3 regions of the Paenibacillus sp. CECT 9249 genome follow, and region 2 is predicted to be linked to each of the others. Evidence: predicted binding sites of a transcription regulator. Region 2 holds the regulator's gene; each other region holds the start of a gene.
What was found. The regulator LexA, encoded in region 2, represses DNA repair genes until DNA is damaged. The targets are predictions, from matches to a motif close to CGAACATATGTTCG.
Positions count from the first base shown of each region.

Region 1 (6,127 bases), on a different contig from region 2:
CCCATCGTCAGCCCATGAACTCCTTGTTCGAAAAACTCTTTCGCGACCGCGGCCGTCAACCCTTTACCTCCGGCCGCATTTTCGCCGTTTGCGATAATGAAGTGCGGCTGGTGCTTTTCCTTCAGCATCGGCAGCGTCTGCTTCAACGCTTTTCTTCCTATATTGCCGACGATATCTCCGATGAATAAAATCTTAATGGGATTCTCCTCCTTACAACTCGCTTCCAAAACCGTTGCTATACAAGTGAAAAGTGGCCCGAAAACGGGAGCCACTTTTCATTGTGTTCATTATTTAGCGTATTCAACCGCGCGCGTTTCGCGGATAACCGTGACTTTAATATGTCCCGGATAATCCAGCTCGTTCTCGATCGTTTTCGTAATATCGCGAGCCAGACGGAACGCTTCGGTATCGTCGATCTTATCGGGCTGTACCATGACGCGCACTTCGCGCCCCGCTTGAATTGCATACGATTTCTCGACGCCTTCGAAAGATTCGGAAATTTCCTCCAACTTCTCCAGACGTTTAATATACGTTTCCAGCGTTTCTCTGCGCGCTCCCGGTCTGGCTGCCGATAAGGCGTCCGCCGCGCCGACGAGCATCGCAATGACGGAAGTCGCTTCGCAGTCCCCATGATGGGAAGCGATACTGTTAATAACGACCGGATGTTCCTTATATTTCTTCGCTAACTCTACGCCGATTTCGACATGAGACCCTTCCACTTCATGATCCAGCGCTTTACCGATGTCGTGCAAAAGCCCGGCACGTCTCGCCAATGTAACATCTTCGCCAAGTTCTCCGGCCATCAACCCTGCAAGATACGCGACCTCCATGGAGTGCTTAAGAACATTCTGACCATAGCTCGTCCGAAATTTCAATCGGCCGAGAATTTTAATCAAATCGGGATGCAGACCATGCACGCCAACCTCGAACGTCGCCTGTTCTCCGTATTCACGAATGCGTTCATCCACTTCTTTACGCGACTTCTCGACCATTTCCTCGATACGGGCGGGATGAATTCTTCCGTCCGCTACCAATTTCTCGAGCGATGTGCGCGCAATTTCCCGACGAATCGGGTCGAAGCCGGATAAAATAACCGCTTCCGGCGTATCGTCGATAATTAAATCGATGCCGGTCAACGTTTCGAGCGCGCGGATGTTGCGTCCTTCGCGTCCGATAATGCGGCCTTTCATTTCCTCGTTCGGCAGCGTAACGACCGAGACGGTCGTTTCCGCCACATGATCCGCCGCACAACGTTGGATCGCAAGCGTAATGATTTCGCGCGACTTTTTGTCCGCTTCTTCCTTCGCTTGCTGCTCGATTTCTTTAATCATCTGTGCCGTTTCGTGTCTGACTTCCTGCTCGACGTTCGTTAATATGATCGTACGCGCGTCTTCCATCGATAAATTGGATATGCGCTCCAACTCGGCAATTTGATTTTTATAGAGCAAATCTATCTGTTCTTGCGTTTCCTCGATACGCTTCTCCTTGTTCGCCACTTGTTCTTCTTTACGTTCCAGCGATTCTATTTTTTTATCCAGCGATTCCTCTTTTTGCAACAATCGTCTTTCTTGACGTTGAATTTCATTTCGACGCTCACGAATGTCTTTTTCAGCTTCGGCCCGTAGCTTATGAACTTCGTCTTTTGCTTCCAGGACCGTTTCTTTCTTCAGTGCTTCCGCTTCTTTCTTGGAGTTTTCCACGATTTGCGCGGCGGCGTGTTCTGCACTAGAAATTTTAGCTTCAGCAAGAGACTTGCGAATAAAATAACCAATCCCAAACCCAAAGATTAATGCGGCTACAACGAGAACGATCGAGATCCAGATGTTTTCCATCTTGTTCACCTCCTCGTTGATTCTCCAAGGCATTGCTTGGGCTATTTTCGGTTTTCATCCGTTTCACTTACATATTCATCGTTTAAGATGCACACTAGATCGCGCTGTCAGCGCTTCTCGCGCGAATCCCACAAAGGTGAGATCAAGCAAGTCAATGATTGGCGAAATAAATCAAATGGAATCAATTTTTTGGAAGGAAAAACTGACCCTGATTAAAATTATACATTCTCATTGTATTATTTATAAAAAGAAATTGTCAAGCAATTGAATCAGTTTATCGCCCGGGCGTGCAATCGTTCTCTTCGACCGCGGACGAATTCGGGATTCATTTATTTCATGTCGTTAATTATTAAATAATTTAATCGCCAAACGGGATATCATCGTCGTCCCCTTCATCCCCGACAACGCCCTCCGGATCGGCCGGCTCCTGCCAGGCAATCGTCCGTATCGCGCGATACGCCAGTTCTCCGGGATAACCGCGGCGCAGTAAATACGCAGCCGTTTTCTGCTTGCGTTCCTTCACGCTCCCTTTCGTTTGGCGCCATTTCTTCAGCCCGGCCTGAATGGCGCTCTCCAACTCGCGCTCCGGCTCGAGTTGTTCGATCGCTTGCGCGATTTCTTCCTTGGAAACGCCCTTCTGCTGCAATTCATGTTTTACCCAAATCCGCCCTTTCTTATGCCCGTAAACGCGCTGCTTCGTCCATTGCTCGGCATAGAGCGCATCGTCCACGAAACGTTCGTCCTCCAAGCGGCGGATGACTTGCTCGATCAACTCTGCTTCAAACCCTTTTTGCGTCAGCCTGACCGCAATCTCTTTGCTCGTCCGAGGTTTCCGCTCCAGGTAACGGAGCGCCTGCACATATGCCTGCTGCAATTCGTCGGCGCGCACGATGGCGCGAATGTCTTCCTCGAACAATACGGCGCCTTTTAACAGCCTGTACTTGACCATAATATCTTCATGCACGTTGAGTATAGGCTCTCCGTCCGCATATATAATATAACGGCGGGATTGCTTTGCGTCCCGTTCCACCGCCGTAATCGTTCTTTCCCGGTCCGGTCCGTTCGATGCGGCCTCTGGCCGTTCGTTTTGTTCCAATCGTTCTCCCTCCTATAGACCGCCTAAAAAAGAAAAACCTTTACCGCTTTATTCGCATGTAAAGGCTTTTCCGCAATGGTTATTCCGCTTCCAATTCAAATTCTTCCTCTTCGTCATCCAACGAAGCCGGCGCGCTTGACACGGCAGCGGCCGCCAAATTGCTCGCTTCGCGGATTTTGTTCTCGATGACGAGCGCGATTTCCGGATGATCTTTCAGAAATTGCTTCGCATTCTCCCGGCCTTGCCCAAGCCGCTCGTTCTCGTACGAATACCATGCGCCGCTCTTGTTGACGATATCCATCTCCGTTCCGATATCGATAATGCTGCCTTCCTTGGATATCCCTTCGCCGTACATAATATCGATATCCGCCTGTTTGAACGGCGGCGCGACTTTATTCTTGACGACCTTAATGCGGGTACGGTTGCCGACCATGTCGTTGCCTTGCTTGATCGTCTCGACGCGTCTGACGTCCAAACGAACCGTCGAATAAAATTTCAAAGCTCGTCCGCCCGGCGTCGTCTCCGGATTGCCGAACATGACGCCTACCTTCTCGCGAAGTTGGTTAATGAAGATCGCGATCGTCTTCGATTTGCTGATCGCGCCGGACAGCTTGCGCAGCGCCTGCGACATGAGCCTTGCCTGCAATCCGACATGCGAATCGCCCATCTCTCCTTCGATTTCCGCTTTCGGCACCAATGCCGCAACCGAGTCGATGACGATAATGTCAACCGCCCCGCTGCGCACTAACGCCTCCGCAATTTCCAAAGCTTGCTCTCCCGTATCCGGTTGGGATAGCAGCAATTCGTCGATGTTGACGCCGAGTTTGCTGGCGTATAACGGGTCGAGCGCGTGCTCCGCATCGATAAAGGCGGCTTGTCCGCCGATCTTTTGCACTTCGGCGATCGCATGCAGCGCGACGGTCGTTTTACCGGACGATTCCGGTCCGTACACTTCGACGATCCGTCCCCGCGGCAATCCGCCGATTCCTAGCGCGATATCCAGCGCGAGCGATCCGCTCGGCACGATTTCAACCTGCATATGTGTGGATTCGCCCAGCTTCATGATCGAGCCTTTTCCGAATTGTTTCTCGATATTACGTAATGCCATTTCAAGTGCAGCGCGACGATCTGACAATGAACTCACTTCCTTCTTGATTTATAGTTTTATGATACCTTGTTTTTCACCCTTTGCCAAGTATTTTTTCGAACATACATTCGTTTTTTTCTCGACATGCGCGTTCATTGGCCGCAAAAAAACCGCAGCAAAGGATGGGTCCTCGCTACGGTTCTTCCGTTAACTTGTCTATATTATACTTTAACCGGCCCGATATGGCAATAGCCAGTATAGCGCTCATGCAGGCCGCCGTTTCGCCAAAGTGGCGTGATCGCACTGCTGAATAACACAGTTCTTGCCGCAGTACATGACACTAGAACGAACCAGATACCGCAAGCATGCTTCTTCTTAACCGACATTCCCATTTCAAAGCGTTGCCGCTAACAAACCCCATTGGATTTTATGCAATAGAACAAGGCCATATCCCGTTTCTTATCCATCTCTATTGGAAAACATCCAGCCATTTCAAAGCAAAACGTGAAATATTGCCGATTTCCTCCGAAAATATTGGATTAATTCCAGCAGCCGACTCGTTTCCCCTTCAACAGATCGCAATCTATTGGATAAAATCCAACGAGGTGCGCTAAGCTAACACATAGCGCGAACCCGATAAGCAGCTTCAATTCAACCGGCGCCACAGATGGTACAGCACCGTCTTCACCGTGCGCAGCCGGATCATTTCGCGCCCGCCGGAAAGCTGCAGCTTCTCGACTTGCGTCGGCTCCCCCTTCTGCGCGATAGCGATGTAGACGAGACCGACCGGTTTCCGCTCGGAAGCGCCGGGGCCGGCGACGCCCGTAATGGCAACGGCGAGATCGGTATCCGCAATCGTCCGCATCTGCTCGGCCATCGTTTGCGCCGTTTCGGCGCTCACCGCTCCCGGCGCCGTCTCGCCTTCGAGCATCGCATGCGGCACGTTCAGAAGCTGCTCCTTCAGCGCATTGGAATAGCAAACAATGCCGCCGGCAAACATGCGCGAGCTTCCCGGTATAGCCGTAATCATCTCGGACAGCAATCCGCCGGTGCAGCTTTCCGCCGCCGACAGCGTCCAGCCTTTGGCGCTCATGCGCTCGACGATCACTTGCTCGATCGCGACGTTCTCGGCGGCATACAGATGCGCTCCCAGCCGCCCGCGAATTTCCGTCTCCAATACGTCCAGCTTCGCCGATGCCTCCTCTTCGGTCCGGGCTTTCGTCGACAGACGTATCGTCACTTCGCCTTCCTGGGCGTACGGGGCGATCGTCGTATCCGACTGCCCTTCGATCAAATCGATCAGCTTCGCTTCCAAGGACGATTCGCCGATGCCGGCAAATTTCAGCATGCGCGAGAACAACGGCATTTCATTCGTCAACAACCGTTGTTGCAGCCAGCGCTTGCCCTCATGCTCAAACATCGGCTTCATTTCCTTCGGCGGTCCCGGCAGCAGCATATAAGCCGTTCCGTCATGGATCAGCGCATTGCCGACGGCGAGACCGGTTTCGTTGGGCAGCGGATCGCTGCCGTCGATCATGAGCGCCTGCCTGCGGTTGCTTTCCACCATATGCGCGCCGCGCGAGAGGAACATCCGCTCGATTTTGTCCATCGAAGGGGCGTGAATATGCAGCGTTCGCCCCAAATATGAAGCCAGCGCATCCTTGGTCAAATCGTCTTGCGTTGGGCCGATCCCCCCGGTAAACAATACGAGATCGGCACGCTCCCGCGCTATTTCAATCGCCTGCCGCAGTCTCTGCAGATTATCGCCCACCACCGTCTGGTAATATACGTCGATTCCTAGCGCCGCCAGTTCCCGCGATAAAAATTGCGCGTTCGTATTGACGATTTGTCCGAGCAGCAGTTCGGTTCCTACCGCAACAATTTCGGCTTTCATGGCCGTTTCCCCCTTCAAATATCGTTTTCGACGCTCCATCATGGCAAAAAAGAGCCGCCTCATTCAGATCCTATCCCCGAAAGGACGAAAATCCGAATAAAGCAGCCAATGTCGCTCATCTCATTGAGAGTAATTGATCACATTTTTATTTTTCACGAAATAATCGATCCCGGAATATACCGTGATGATCGCCGCGGCCCAAATCGCTACCAAGTCGA
Region 1 covers NZ_CAKKLI010000012.1:93,137-99,263, reverse strand. The annotation lists gene LQ229_RS11730 (TIGR00282 family metallophosphoesterase) at 1-197, opposite strand, end outside; gene rny (ribonuclease Y) at 288-1,832, opposite strand; gene LQ229_RS11720 (RecX family transcriptional regulator) at 2,191-2,928, opposite strand; gene recA (recombinase RecA) at 3,008-4,063, opposite strand; gene LQ229_RS11710 (competence/damage-inducible protein A) at 4,662-5,909, opposite strand; gene pgsA (CDP-diacylglycerol--glycerol-3-phosphate 3-phosphatidyltransferase) at 6,030-6,127, opposite strand, start outside.
Region 1: a site for LexA is predicted at 4,133-4,146, ahead of recA (recombinase RecA). Genes of this name have one in related genera too.

Region 2 (6,127 bases):
GACGCGGTAAAAGCCGCCGATCAAATTCAAACCTTTAAACTCGTCGTCAAAACGATCGCAAGACAACACGGCCTGCATGCGACCTTCATGCCGAAACCGCTGTTTGGCGAAGCCGGTTCGGGGATGCACTGCCATCAATCCTTGTTCAAAGGCAAAGTAAATGCGTTCTACGACGAGTCGGACAAGCTCGGATTAAGCGATGAAGCGCGTCAATATATGGCCGGCATTTTGAAGCATGCGCGCGCCATGGCCGCCATTACGAATCCGACGGTGAACTCCTACAAGCGCCTTGTGCCGGGATATGAAGCCCCTTGCTATGTGGCTTGGTCCGCTTGCAACCGCAGCCCGATGATCCGCATTCCTTCATCGCGCGGATTGAGCACGCGCGTTGAAGTCCGCAACCCGGATCCTGCGGCGAACCCGTATTTGGCTCTGGCAGTCATGCTGAAAGCCGGTCTGGACGGCATCGTCAACAAACTTGAGCTGATCGCGCCGACGGACCGCAACATTTACGTCATGTCGGAGCAAGAGCGGATCCAGGAGGGCATTCCTAGCTTGCCTTCCGATTTGAAGGAAGCGCTCGTCGAAATGGCGAAGAGCGAATTGATCCATTCCGCCTTGGGCGATCATGCGTTCGCGCATTTCTACGAATTGAAGGAGATCGAGTGGGATATGTTCCGCACCCGGGTCCATCAATGGGAACGCGACCAATACATGACCTTATATTAAGATTATTCTCGAATGGAAAGAGCCCTTGCGGGCTCTTTTTTTATACATCTGCAGCGCCGAGCGGGGGCCCATCAACCCGGAAACAAATCAATTAGCGGTATTTGCTACTGTTATTTTGGAGTAACTGGCTAGTTTATCGAAACTAGCTGGAATTTCTGGCGCTAATTTTGAGCAATTTGGCTGCGATGAAGATGTGGCTTCTATTAACGGTAGGATTTACCGCTAATTTCGATATTCTTAGGATATCAGGGGAATTAGCGCCTGATTTTGGAGCTAATCCAAGTAATTCCATACTCCGGGCGCCAGTTCATACCGAACGATTCGTTCTCCGTTGCCGCGGTAAGAGGGGAGGAGCCAACCTTGGGCGCATAATCGTTTCAGCATGAGGACGGCCGGTTTATGATTGACGTCCAGATGACGTTCCACATCCTTCGGCCTGATCGGACCGGCACATTGGATAGCGAAACGAATGATTTCTTTCTCGGCGAACGAAGCGCGCGACGCTGGAGTCTGATTGGACAAATATCTGCTTAACACCATTTGCAGCAATGTCATGCATAATTGGGGATGCTGTTCCACATCGTCGTACGCAAAGGAGATGACTTGATATCCCATCGCATGCAGGAATGTTTCGCGGTTTAACTCGTTGCAATATTTGTGCCGGTCCATCTCCCGTACGTGGGCAGCGTATCCTTTCACTTCAATAATCAGCTTTACATGCCCGGGCAGCCATGCAAAATCCGCGAAGTAGGTTCGTCCCCGCCAATCCAGCACTTCGTATTCGGGATGGAGATGCTCCAAATTCCCGCGAAGCGGCCACCATACGTTTCTGAGAAATAAGGACTCGGCATGCCGATGCCCTCTTTCCAGCCGGCCCCGGCGTTCTCCCGTTCTGCTGGCTAGATGGCGCTGAATAAATTGATCGTAAACTTCTTCGAACATTGAATCGTTCCTCCTTCATAAATGACAAAAACGCCCCGCTTTCATTCGTTAAGAATGAAACGGGACGTTCTTCGTCTCCTTAAGCAGTATAGATCAATAAGTCGGATGCGTCGAGCCTTCATCGGCGACTTAGCGCCCGGAATTGGCTTTGTAATTACAAGCAAGCCTTCCGCAATGCAATTGGAAAAACGTGCAGCCGCAAGGGCTCGAGGTAAAAGCTCTTTATCCAACCTATGTAACCGATCAATGGATATCGCGGAATACGCCGATCACTTTGCCGAGGATGGTGACATGATTGAGACGAATCGGCTCCATCGTGGCGTTCTCCGGCTGAAGGCGGATATGGTCCTTTTCTTTGTAGAACGTTTTCACAGTCGCTTCGTCATCCTCCGTCATCGCCACGACAATGTCTCCGTTATCCGCGGTTTGTTGCTGCCGAACGATGACATAGTCTCCGTTATGAATGCCGGCTTCGATCATACTGTCTCCGATGACCGATAGCATAAATACGTTATGATCCCCAACAAAATGTTCGGGCAGCGGGAAATAATCCTCAATATTCTCGGTGGCCGTAATCGGCATGCCGGCCGTTACTTTCCCGACGACAGGAACTTTGGTAATCGAATGTGTATATAAATGGGTTTGCTCGTCTTCCTGGCCCAAAATTTCGATCGCACGCGGCTTGGTCGGATCGCGGCGTATCAGCCCTTTCTTCTCCAACCGGTCGAGATGCCCGTGTACCGTTGAACTTGAAGCCAAACCTACGGCTTCGCCAATTTCCCGTACCGAAGGAGGGTAGCCTTTAGCCCGTACTTCGTTGCGAATGAATTCCAGAATCGCTTGCTGCCGATTTGATAACTTGGACATTGCCGTATCAACTCCAATGCTTTTTATCAAAATTATACCATAGAACTTCAGTTCGCACAAACGTAAGTTCTAAATATTTTCAATAGGAAAGAAACAAAAAAAGAACAAACGTTCGAAAAACGGATTGACTCAAACAAGTGTTCGTGTTATGATGTGGATATCGTAAATAGAACAAGTGTTTGGGGTGTTGATATATGATCAACCAATACAGTACTTATAAGAGCATTTATCATGATTCGCCGCTCATAACGGACCGTCAAGTTCGGCAAAACCGCAAGGTTGGGCAAGTTTTCTTATTTGCTGCGGTCTTGCTGCTGCTCACCAGTTTCGGCATTGTCAAGGCATTTGCCTCTTCAGACGATGACGAATGGGCGTTCGAATCGACCCCCGCCAAACAAATTATCGTTACGCAAGGCGAAACGATGTGGAGCATCGCCAAGCGTTATAAGCCTGAACGTATGGACATTCGCAATTATATTGAAGATATGAAGAAATTGAACCATAAACGTACTTCCGCCATTCAGGCCGGGGAACTGCTATCTATTCCTTAACCGCAGGTTTCCTCGCTTAATTCCCGCTTACCTTCATAATATAATGAAACGCCCTGGCGAGTGAGCGCCTGGGCTATTCGCATTCCCTTGACAACCTGTTATGTACATGTCAAAGTAAAGAATGTACTATGTTTACAATCGGTTTCACGCAGTAAACGTGGAGGAGGGACAACATGGAAATCGATGCTTTGGTCGCGCGAATTAACGAGTTGGCGCGCAAACATAAATCCGTCGGTTTGACGGAAGAAGAAACGTTGGAACGCGAAAAGCTGCGCAAACAGTATATCGAAGGCTTCAAACGGTCGCTTCGTCAGCAATTGGATTCGATCGAATTCGTAGACGAAAATTCGAATACGATTAAGCATTAATCGCATTCGAATCATTTCGGCGCGGCTTCTTCATCGTTCGGAAAATAAAAGTCAAACGCGATATCAGCTATAGGAGGATCAATTCACATGTCTCGTTCTTGGGAAAGAATGGTTCGCAAAAATACGCAAGCGGTTAACCGTGCGCGGAAGAAGCAAGGGAAAGGAACAATCACCACGGCATCCAAGTCGGAATTCGATAAATTTTTGGGCCGCAGCATTATATTGCCTACGGTTTTGATCGGGTTTGCGCTGATGTACGCCGTGATGACGGCCGGCGTAACGCCGGAAACTTCGTCGACTCTCTATTGGGTTACGATCGGATTGTACATTTTGCTCGGGGTCACTTTTATATTCCGCCGGCCTTATTTGGCAGTCGGCAAATCATCGGTGATGACGCGCCGGCTGAATCGGGATCGCCGTTTAGAAGCGGGGCAAATCAAGCAAATTACGGTTCAGAAAGGTTATGTCGTCATTGAGCCGAGTATTAAAGGTTCTGCTTGGGTATTTTCGCGTTTGACGAACCGATACGACACGCAGGCGATGGCCGAACGGTTGGAGGAATTCGCCAAAGCCAACAACGTGCCGTTCGAAAACAAAGAAAAGCGGGAAGATCAGGCGGAAGTAGAAGAAAAGTGAACAACCTCTATATATAGAAGAAACTTGCGCAGGAAAGGGAGAGGAACATGGCCATTAAGGCGGTATTATTTGATTTGGACGACACGCTCTTGTGGGACGACCGCAGCGTACAGGAAGCGTTTGAAGCGACTTGCGAAGCTGCGCGGCAAAGCCATCCGGGCATCGATCCGTCGGAACTGGAGCAGGCGGTACGCACGGAGGCGAGAGCGTTATACGCAACGTACGATACGTTCCCGTTCACGCAGATGATCGGCATTAACCCGTTTGAAGCGTTATGGGGAAATTTTACGTCAGGGGAACAGCCGGAGTTCCGGAAGCTGCAGCAATTGGCACCGGCTTATCGCAAAGACGCGTGGACGCGCGGTTTGAAGGCGTTAGGCATCGATGACGCGGAGACAGGCGCAAAGCTTGCGGAGCGGTTCGCCGCCGAACGCAGAACCCGTCCGTACGTATACGAAGAAACGTTCGCCGTATTGGATCAGTTGAAAGGCAGCTTCAAGCTGTTGCTGCTGACGAACGGTTCGCCCGATTTGCAGCAAGAAAAATTGGACGGCGTACCCGCATTAATTCCTTATTTCGATCATATCGTCATTTCCGGCTCGTTCGGCGAAGGCAAGCCTGCCGGCTCCATATTTAGATATGCGATGGAAAAGCTCGACATCGAGCCGCATGAAGGCTTGATGGTTGGCGACAAGCTGACAACCGATATAAAAGGGGCTTTGGGAGTCGGCATGCCGGCGGTTTGGATCAATCGGAGAGGCGCCGTACGCAATGGCGAAATCGTCCCGGATTACGAAATTCGCCATCTATCCGAATTGCATCGAATTATCGCCGAACGATAACTTTCCGCCTTCCGAAGACGACATCTTCGAGCGTTTCCCGTTGTTCCGTTCGCGAATGACGGGTTTTTTTTTGAGCTTAACGGCATATTGATTCAAAAATGTCACAATTACATAACGAAAATGGCCCGACAGAGCCATTCGAAATCGGTACAATGGGTTATATAATAGCTGCAAGGGGGATAAACTGTGAGAAAAGTTATAGCCATATTGGCAAGTATGATGATTTTGCTCAGCGCTTGCGGAGGGGGCGGCAGCTCCAAGGGACTAGGCTGGGAAATCGGATCGTTTTCATTCACGGATCAAACCGGGCAAACGTTCGGGAAAGACGATCTGGCCGGAAAGGTATGGATCGCCGATTTTGTGTTTACGAATTGCGTAACGGTTTGCTCGCCCATGACGTTTAATATGACGGAATTGCAGAAACGCGCCAAAGCCGAAGGGTTGGAGCTCGAAATCGTATCGTTCAGCGTCGATCCGGAACGGGACAAGCCGGAAGTGTTGGAGCAGTTCGGAGGGAAGTTCGGCGTAGATTTTGCGAATTGGCATTTTCTGACCGGGTACTCGTTTGACGATATTAAACAATTCGCCAACACTTCGTTCAAAACAATCGTAGAAAGAGAAGCGGATTCCGATCAATTCATTCACGGAACTTCGTTCTTCCTCGTCAGCAAATCGGGCACGGTATATTCCCGGTATAGCGGTGTAGAGGATGTGCCTTACGATCAAATGATCAAGGATATTAAAAAACTGAATAAAGCGAAATCGTAATTTGAGAACGGAACAAAGGATTGAGTTGGAGTGAAATTGCAAATCAGATGGATGTCTGCATTGATGCTTGTCATCGTTCTGCTGGCGGGCTGCGGGGCTCAGGATCAAGGAGCGGACCAAAACGGAATGGATATGGGGGACGAATCGCTCGTACCGATCAAGGTGGAGATCCGTTTGAATCCGGAATCGTTTGCCGCCCAGGAAAAAGCGGTGATCGAGGCGAAGGTGACGCAAGGCGGCGATCCCGTTGACGACGCGCGGGAAGTATTGTTCGAAATTTGGAGAGACGATCAGGAACAGCATGAGAAAATCGAGGGCAAGCATACGAAGGATGGCGTATACCAAATTGAGAAGCAGTTCGCCGAACCGGGACAATACCATGTGATCGCTCATGTGACCGCACGCGATATGCATTCGATGCCGC
Region 2 covers NZ_CAKKLI010000028.1:23,582-29,708, forward strand. The annotation lists gene glnA (type I glutamate--ammonia ligase) at 1-729, shown strand, start outside; gene LQ229_RS18135 (DUF559 domain-containing protein) at 1,003-1,671, opposite strand; gene lexA (transcriptional repressor LexA) at 1,915-2,538, opposite strand; gene LQ229_RS18145 (LysM peptidoglycan-binding domain-containing protein) at 2,733-3,089, shown strand; gene LQ229_RS18150 (DUF896 domain-containing protein) at 3,263-3,457, shown strand; gene LQ229_RS18155 (methyltransferase) at 3,545-4,093, shown strand; gene LQ229_RS18160 (HAD-IA family hydrolase) at 4,141-4,935, shown strand; gene LQ229_RS18165 (SCO family protein) at 5,122-5,703, shown strand; gene LQ229_RS18170 (FixH family protein) at 5,755-6,127, shown strand, end outside.

Region 3 (6,127 bases), on a different contig from region 2:
CGTAGTGAACATCGATGAAGAGAAAGCATTGAAATGGCTGCAAACGGGCGCTCAAGCTTCCGATACTGTTCGTAACTTGCTTAGCAAAGCTGGCGTTATGAAAAAATTCCATGAGCTTAAGCAACAGAAATAAGCTGTTGATGCGGAGGAATTCGTATGGAGGATTTAGTAAAAGTTATTGCAAAAGCTTTAGTAGATCATCCGGAAGATGTTCATGTGAATGTCGTTGAGAAAGATCATGTCATTGTGTACGAATTAACGGTCAATCCCGACGATATCGGGAAAGTGATCGGCAAGCAAGGACGGATCGCCAAAGCGCTTCGCACCGTGGTTACATCGGCAGCTGTGAAAATCAATAAACGGGTAACCGTTGATATTTTGTCTTAGGAAGCGGGGTTAGGATGAATGTCCTAGCCCTTTTTCATATCATAGATAAGTCTGATGGCGTCGTTACGATGTCAAATTCTGAGGAGGCAATATGTCGCATACATTGTTTACCGTTGGGAAAATCGTCAATACTCACGGCATTCGCGGCGAATTGAAGATCGTACCGCAAACGGACTTCCCGGAAGTGCGCTTTCAAAAAGGCAGCAAGCTGCTGTTTCAACATCCGGAGACGAAGGCGACGGTTCCGGTCGTCGTCGAGGGCGCGCGTTTGCATAAAAATATGTACATGGTCAAATTTGAAGGATTCCATAATATTAACGAGGTCGAAAAATATAAAGGCTGGCTGCTGAAAGTATCCGAGGAGCATTTGGTGGAATTGCCGGAAGACGAGTATTATTACTACGAAATTATCGGCTGCCGCGTCGTTACCGACGAAGGGGATGAGCTCGGCGTCATTAGCGAAATTTTAAGCCCGGGCGCGAACGATGTATGGGTGGTTGAGCGCCCGCAAGGCAAGCCGGTGTTGCTGCCGGTCATCGACGAGGTTTTGCTCGACGTCGACGTTGAGCAAAAAGTGGTGAAAGTCCATTTGCTGGAGGGTTTACTATAACGATGAAAATCGATGTGCTGACGCTATTTCCGGAAATGTTCGCGGGCGTATTCGGGACGAGCATTCTCGGCAAGGCGCATGACAAAGAAATCGTACAACTGAATACGGTCAATTTTCGCGATTATGCGAATAACAAGCACAGCACCGTGGACGACTATCCGTATGGCGGAGGAGGAGGAATGGTGCTCAAACCGGAGCCGATTTTCGCCGCCGTCGAGGATTTGTTGGGCGCGCAAGCGGATCAACCGTCCGGCGCCGTTCCGGCAGCGCGTCCGCGCGTCATTCTCATGTGCCCGCAAGGAGAATCGTTTACGCAAGCGAAAGCGGAAGAACTTGCGCGGGAACGCCATTTGATCTTTATATGCGGCCATTACGAAGGATACGACGAACGTATACGCGAGCATCTGGTCACGGATGAGCTGTCCATCGGCGACTACGTGCTCACCGGCGGGGAATTGCCGGCGATGGTCGTCATAGACAGCGTCGTTCGCTTGCTGCCGGGCGTACTTGGCAACGAAACGTCCGCGGTTACCGATTCGTTCAGCACGGGGCTGCTTGAATATCCGCATTATACGCGCCCGGCCGATTTCCGCGGTTGGACGGTGCCCGATGTGCTGCTCTCGGGCCATCACGCCAATGTGGCCGAGTGGCGCCGGCGGGAATCGCTTCGCCGCACATGGCAGCGCCGCCCCGATCTGCTCGAACGCATGGAGCTGACGCCGCAAGAGCAGGCGTGGCTGCGGGAAATCCGGGAAGGCGGCGAGCGGCGATGACGCCGCTTCTTTGGCATTGCGATTGACGAAGAGGCATGCTGTCATCGTACGCCTCGCCCCGGTGCTCTTTTACAGTAAAACGTTGCCTATTCAGGAAAAAACTTTTTTGACAATCTCCCGAAATGTACTATAATATTGAATATAGTGTCGGGGTATGGCGCAGTCTGGTAGCGCGCACCCTTGGGGTGGGTGAGGTCGCAGGTTCAAATCCTGTTACTCCGACCAGATTCATTCATTTTCATGCAATGTTTAAACAAGGTACATATCCCTGCTAGGGAACGGGCCGCACTCTATGAATATAAAAGGGGTTGCGGTTTTTTTATGCTTAAAAGATCATGCAGCCCAGTTGCTGGCGTGTTCTAAACAATTTAAAGCCTTCAAAGCTCGTTAAGTCCTCGCATATTTTTGTTCGAAATTTCATATACAAATCGCGATTTGCGGCCTGATCTTGCAGTGGCGTTGATTAAAAATCGAATATGAACGGGCGGACGGTTCGCCGCGCCAGTCCCGCGAACGAAACGTTGAACGGCCGGAAAGTTTCAAATCTGGCTCAGTATTGGATTTCCTCTACGGATGCTTTTATCGGAAATTTGCCGACATTCGAAGTGCGGGCGGAAGTTCGTCCGGCGATTTTGCCAAGTTTGAAGTGGACCGACCGATATGTGGAAATTGCGGAAATCGGGGCGAAGAGCCGGGAAGACTGGATTCTTGTCGAGCTTTATTTCGAATGGGAGGACGAGGCGAAAGGATTTATATTAGGTTTTGCCGATCAGATCAACGTTATCGAACCGAAGCATCTGCGATGGAGATAAGGCGGTGGCGGGCATGTACCGGTAAGTTCCGCTAGACTTAAGTCCAGTGCAATTTATTGCATAGGTCCGTTGGATTATCGTATGACATTGATATACTAAGTACAGGATGGATTCGTCTTCGATAATTCAAAAGAACAGCATACGGGGGGACTTATGAAATGATGAGAAAAAACGTTATCATTTGTTCGGCTATATTGGCGGTAAGCCTTATTTTCGCCGGATGTTCGGCAAAGCAGGACGTCGTCGCAAGCAAGCAGGCCGACCAAACGCTGCAAGTGAACAAAGAAATGCAAGTCGATGCCAAATTCCGGAGCGTGAGCGTCAAGAGCGACGTGCCGGCCGTTCGGATCGAGCCGTCTTCCGACCGGTTCGCGCATCTTACGATGCAAAGTTCCGCGCCTAAGGAATTTGCCGAACATTTCAACGTCTATTATAAAGAAACGGGAGATCGGTTGGAGGTGGTCGTCCAAGGGAAAAACAACCGAGATAGTATTCCCGAACTTCTAGACCTGATTAAAGTGTGGAAAGCCGAACTGCATATTCAATTGCCTTCCGGTCGATACGAACGGATCGACGTGAATACCGAAATCGGCAAAATCGAATATAGCGGGCTGGGCGCGGAGCAGCTTGCGGTAAAGAGTGAAGTAGGCGCTATCGAGGTTGCCGATGCCGATACCGGACAAGCGGCAATCCATAACTCGGTAGGCTCGATCGCAGTACATAATGTGAACGGCGTTATGGACGTTACGAACCAAACCGGCACCGTTCAGATCGAAGTCAAGAACGTAGAGCATAACATCACCGCAAGCTCGGAGATCGGAGCTGTAACGATTTCGACGGAGCGGCAACCCGAGAATGTCGGCTTGGCTCTCTCCAGCGAAATCGGGAAAATCAACACCAATTTCGCCTTGGATTATAAAGAAAACTCGAGAACATCGGTCGTCGGGCAGAAAGGTTCGGGCGGAGCGAAGATCCAGGTTGACACGTCAATCGGGCCGATCGAAGTCAATCATCTGGAAAGCGAATAGAAGCGGGCAAGGACATGAAATAGTAGAACTTTACCTCGTAATATGGTACATTTCTGATATCTATTGCATGGCAAATATTCGCTATCAGGAGGGGTTGGGTTGGGTTTTATAGTGAGGTATAATGATAAAGACGACCATTTTACCCGTAAAGAACAGCGTTTTATCATTCGATCTTCCGCCGAGGAAGAAGCCCGCAAACGCAGGGAAGAGGGACATGCCGACGTCGTCGTCCAAGATGAATCGGAAGGCAGCAATATGATCGGCATCATCGTCCGAATCATTGGAATCGCCGTTATCATCGTCGGAATCGTCATCGGATTCGTGGCGGGACAGCTGAGCTATGAGTTTCAACTGATCGTTTCGTTGTATTGGTGGTGCGGTTCGTTCATTACGGGAATGCTCTTTATCGGCTTTGCGGAAGTGATCAAACTTTTGCACGAGATTAATAGAAAAATAAAGTAAAGCAACGACAGCGGAGGAAAACATCATGAGAAAAAGAACGGTTGCTTCGGCTTCGGCCGTATAATCATTGGTGATGCAGATGGTACACATAAGAGAAGCCGTTATCGAAGATTTGCCGAATTTATTAATGATATACAATCATGCCGTACGTACGTCCGCGGCCACATTCGATTTGGAAGAGTGGACGCTGGAAGAGCGGAGGGAGTGGTTTTCCCATTACGGCGGACCGTATCCGCTTATCGTCGCGGTCGTCGACGGGGTCGTCGTCGGATACAGCAGCTTGTCGCCGTTCCGGCAGAAGGCCGCTTACGCCAAAACGGTGGAAATTTCCGTCTACATCGATCCGAAGTTTTGGGGCCGGGGCATCGGCAAAATATTAATGGAAGAAATTTTGAAACGGGCCAAGGAACTGCAGTATCATATCGTCATTTCCGGCATTACCGCCGGCAACGACGCAAGCATCAAGCTCCATGAAAAATTCGGGTTCTCATATATCGGCACCTTTCATGAGGTAGGCTGGAAATTCAACAAATGGCAGGATGTCATGTTCTATGAGCTGATCTTGCCCGAATCTTCTTCGTAATCCGATTACGCCGCGGTCAACGCTCGCATTCCGCATATGATCCGGTCGTTACGGTCTTGAACCGGCTTGACGTCCCGGATTATGATTTTCCGGGTTTGGCTTTGCAAAAACCCTATTTCCATGCTTGTTTTTCAACATTTCTTGTGTTAAAATTTTATCTGTTGTGGTGAATTCGGTGGTCCTCTGCGGACGATGAGGCGGAGCAATTGGCGCTCCCTGAGACGACATGAACACCTGAGTGGAAGGAGGGAGTCCTAGATGAATATCGTTCAAGCGATTACACAAGAACAACTTCGTAAAGATATTCCAAGCTTTCGTCCCGGCGATACTTTGAAAGTATATGTAAAAGTTATCGAGGGTTCGCGCGAGCGTATCCAGCTTTTCGAAGGTGTTGTGATTAAACGTCGTGGCGGCGGAATTAGTGAGACTTTTACGGTTCGTAAAATTTCTTACGGCGTAGGCGTGGAAAGAACATTCCCGCTGCATTCCCCGAAAATCGATAAAATCGAAGTGGCTCGCCGTGGTAAAGTGCGTCGTGCGAAGCTTTATTATCTTCGCAGTCTTCGCGGTAAAGCAGCTAGAATTAAAGAAATCCGTTAATTGGCGACTAGAGGGGCTTGTGATGCAAGCCCCTTTCGCATTTTGTATGAAATATCGGCTTGTAACGCAAGTTATAGGAAGGGGTCAAACAGGCGATGGACCAAGAGCAATCAATCGATCAATCGGAACAAACTTCCAAACCGGATAATAAAGTGAAAAACGAATTGATAGAATGGGCCAAAGCCATCGGGATTGCTGTCGTTTTGGTCGTTGTCATTCGTTGGTTCGTGTTTGCGCCGTTTATTGTGGACGGCCCATCTATGGAGCCCAATTTCGAAACAGGCGAGAGGCTGATCGTAAATAAACTGCTTTACGATTTCCGCATGCCGCAACGAGGAGAGGTCGTCGTGTTCCATGTGCCTGACGAGGGCAGAGATTTCATTAAACGGGTGATCGGCTTGCCGGGCGATACGGTGAAGGTGGAGGGCGACGACGTCTATGTCAACGGTGAAAAAGTAAACGAATACTATATTCAAGATGCAATCGAACAAAGCAATCAGGAAGGACGCTTATACAACTCGTATCTCAATTTCCCGAACGGAGAAGTGCCTGACGGCACGGTGCCGGAAGGCAAAATATTCGTGATGGGGGATAATCGTTCGAACAGTAAAGACAGCCGCTCGATCGGCTATGTGGACATTAAGGAAGTTGTCGGCCGCGCGGATTTGATTTTCTGGCCGATTCAGAAAGTAACGATCGTGAAACATTAATGTCGGGCGAGGTGAACAAAAGTGACGATCCAATGGTTTCCCGGACATATGACGAAAGCGCGGAGGCAAATCCAGGAAAAGCTCAAGCTGATCGATGTCGTCATCGAACTGTTGGACGCCCGTCTTCCGCTGTCCAGCCGCAATCCGATGATCGATGAAATT
Region 3 covers NZ_CAKKLI010000051.1:24,027-30,153, forward strand. The annotation lists gene rpsP (30S ribosomal protein S16) at 1-133, shown strand, start outside; gene LQ229_RS23110 (KH domain-containing protein) at 157-387, shown strand; gene rimM (ribosome maturation factor RimM) at 479-997, shown strand; gene trmD (tRNA (guanosine(37)-N1)-methyltransferase TrmD) at 1,000-1,770, shown strand; tRNA gene LQ229_RS23125 (tRNA-Pro) at 1,919-1,995, shown strand; gene LQ229_RS23130 (WYL domain-containing protein) at 2,247-2,582, shown strand; gene LQ229_RS23135 (DUF4097 family beta strand repeat-containing protein) at 2,741-3,610, shown strand; gene LQ229_RS23140 (hypothetical protein) at 3,710-4,072, shown strand; gene LQ229_RS23145 (GNAT family N-acetyltransferase) at 4,152-4,655, shown strand; gene rplS (50S ribosomal protein L19) at 4,914-5,255, shown strand; gene lepB (signal peptidase I) at 5,351-5,965, shown strand; gene ylqF (ribosome biogenesis GTPase YlqF) at 5,987-6,127, shown strand, end outside.
Region 3: a site for LexA is predicted at 2,169-2,182, ahead of LQ229_RS23130 (WYL domain-containing protein). Genes of this name have one in related genera too.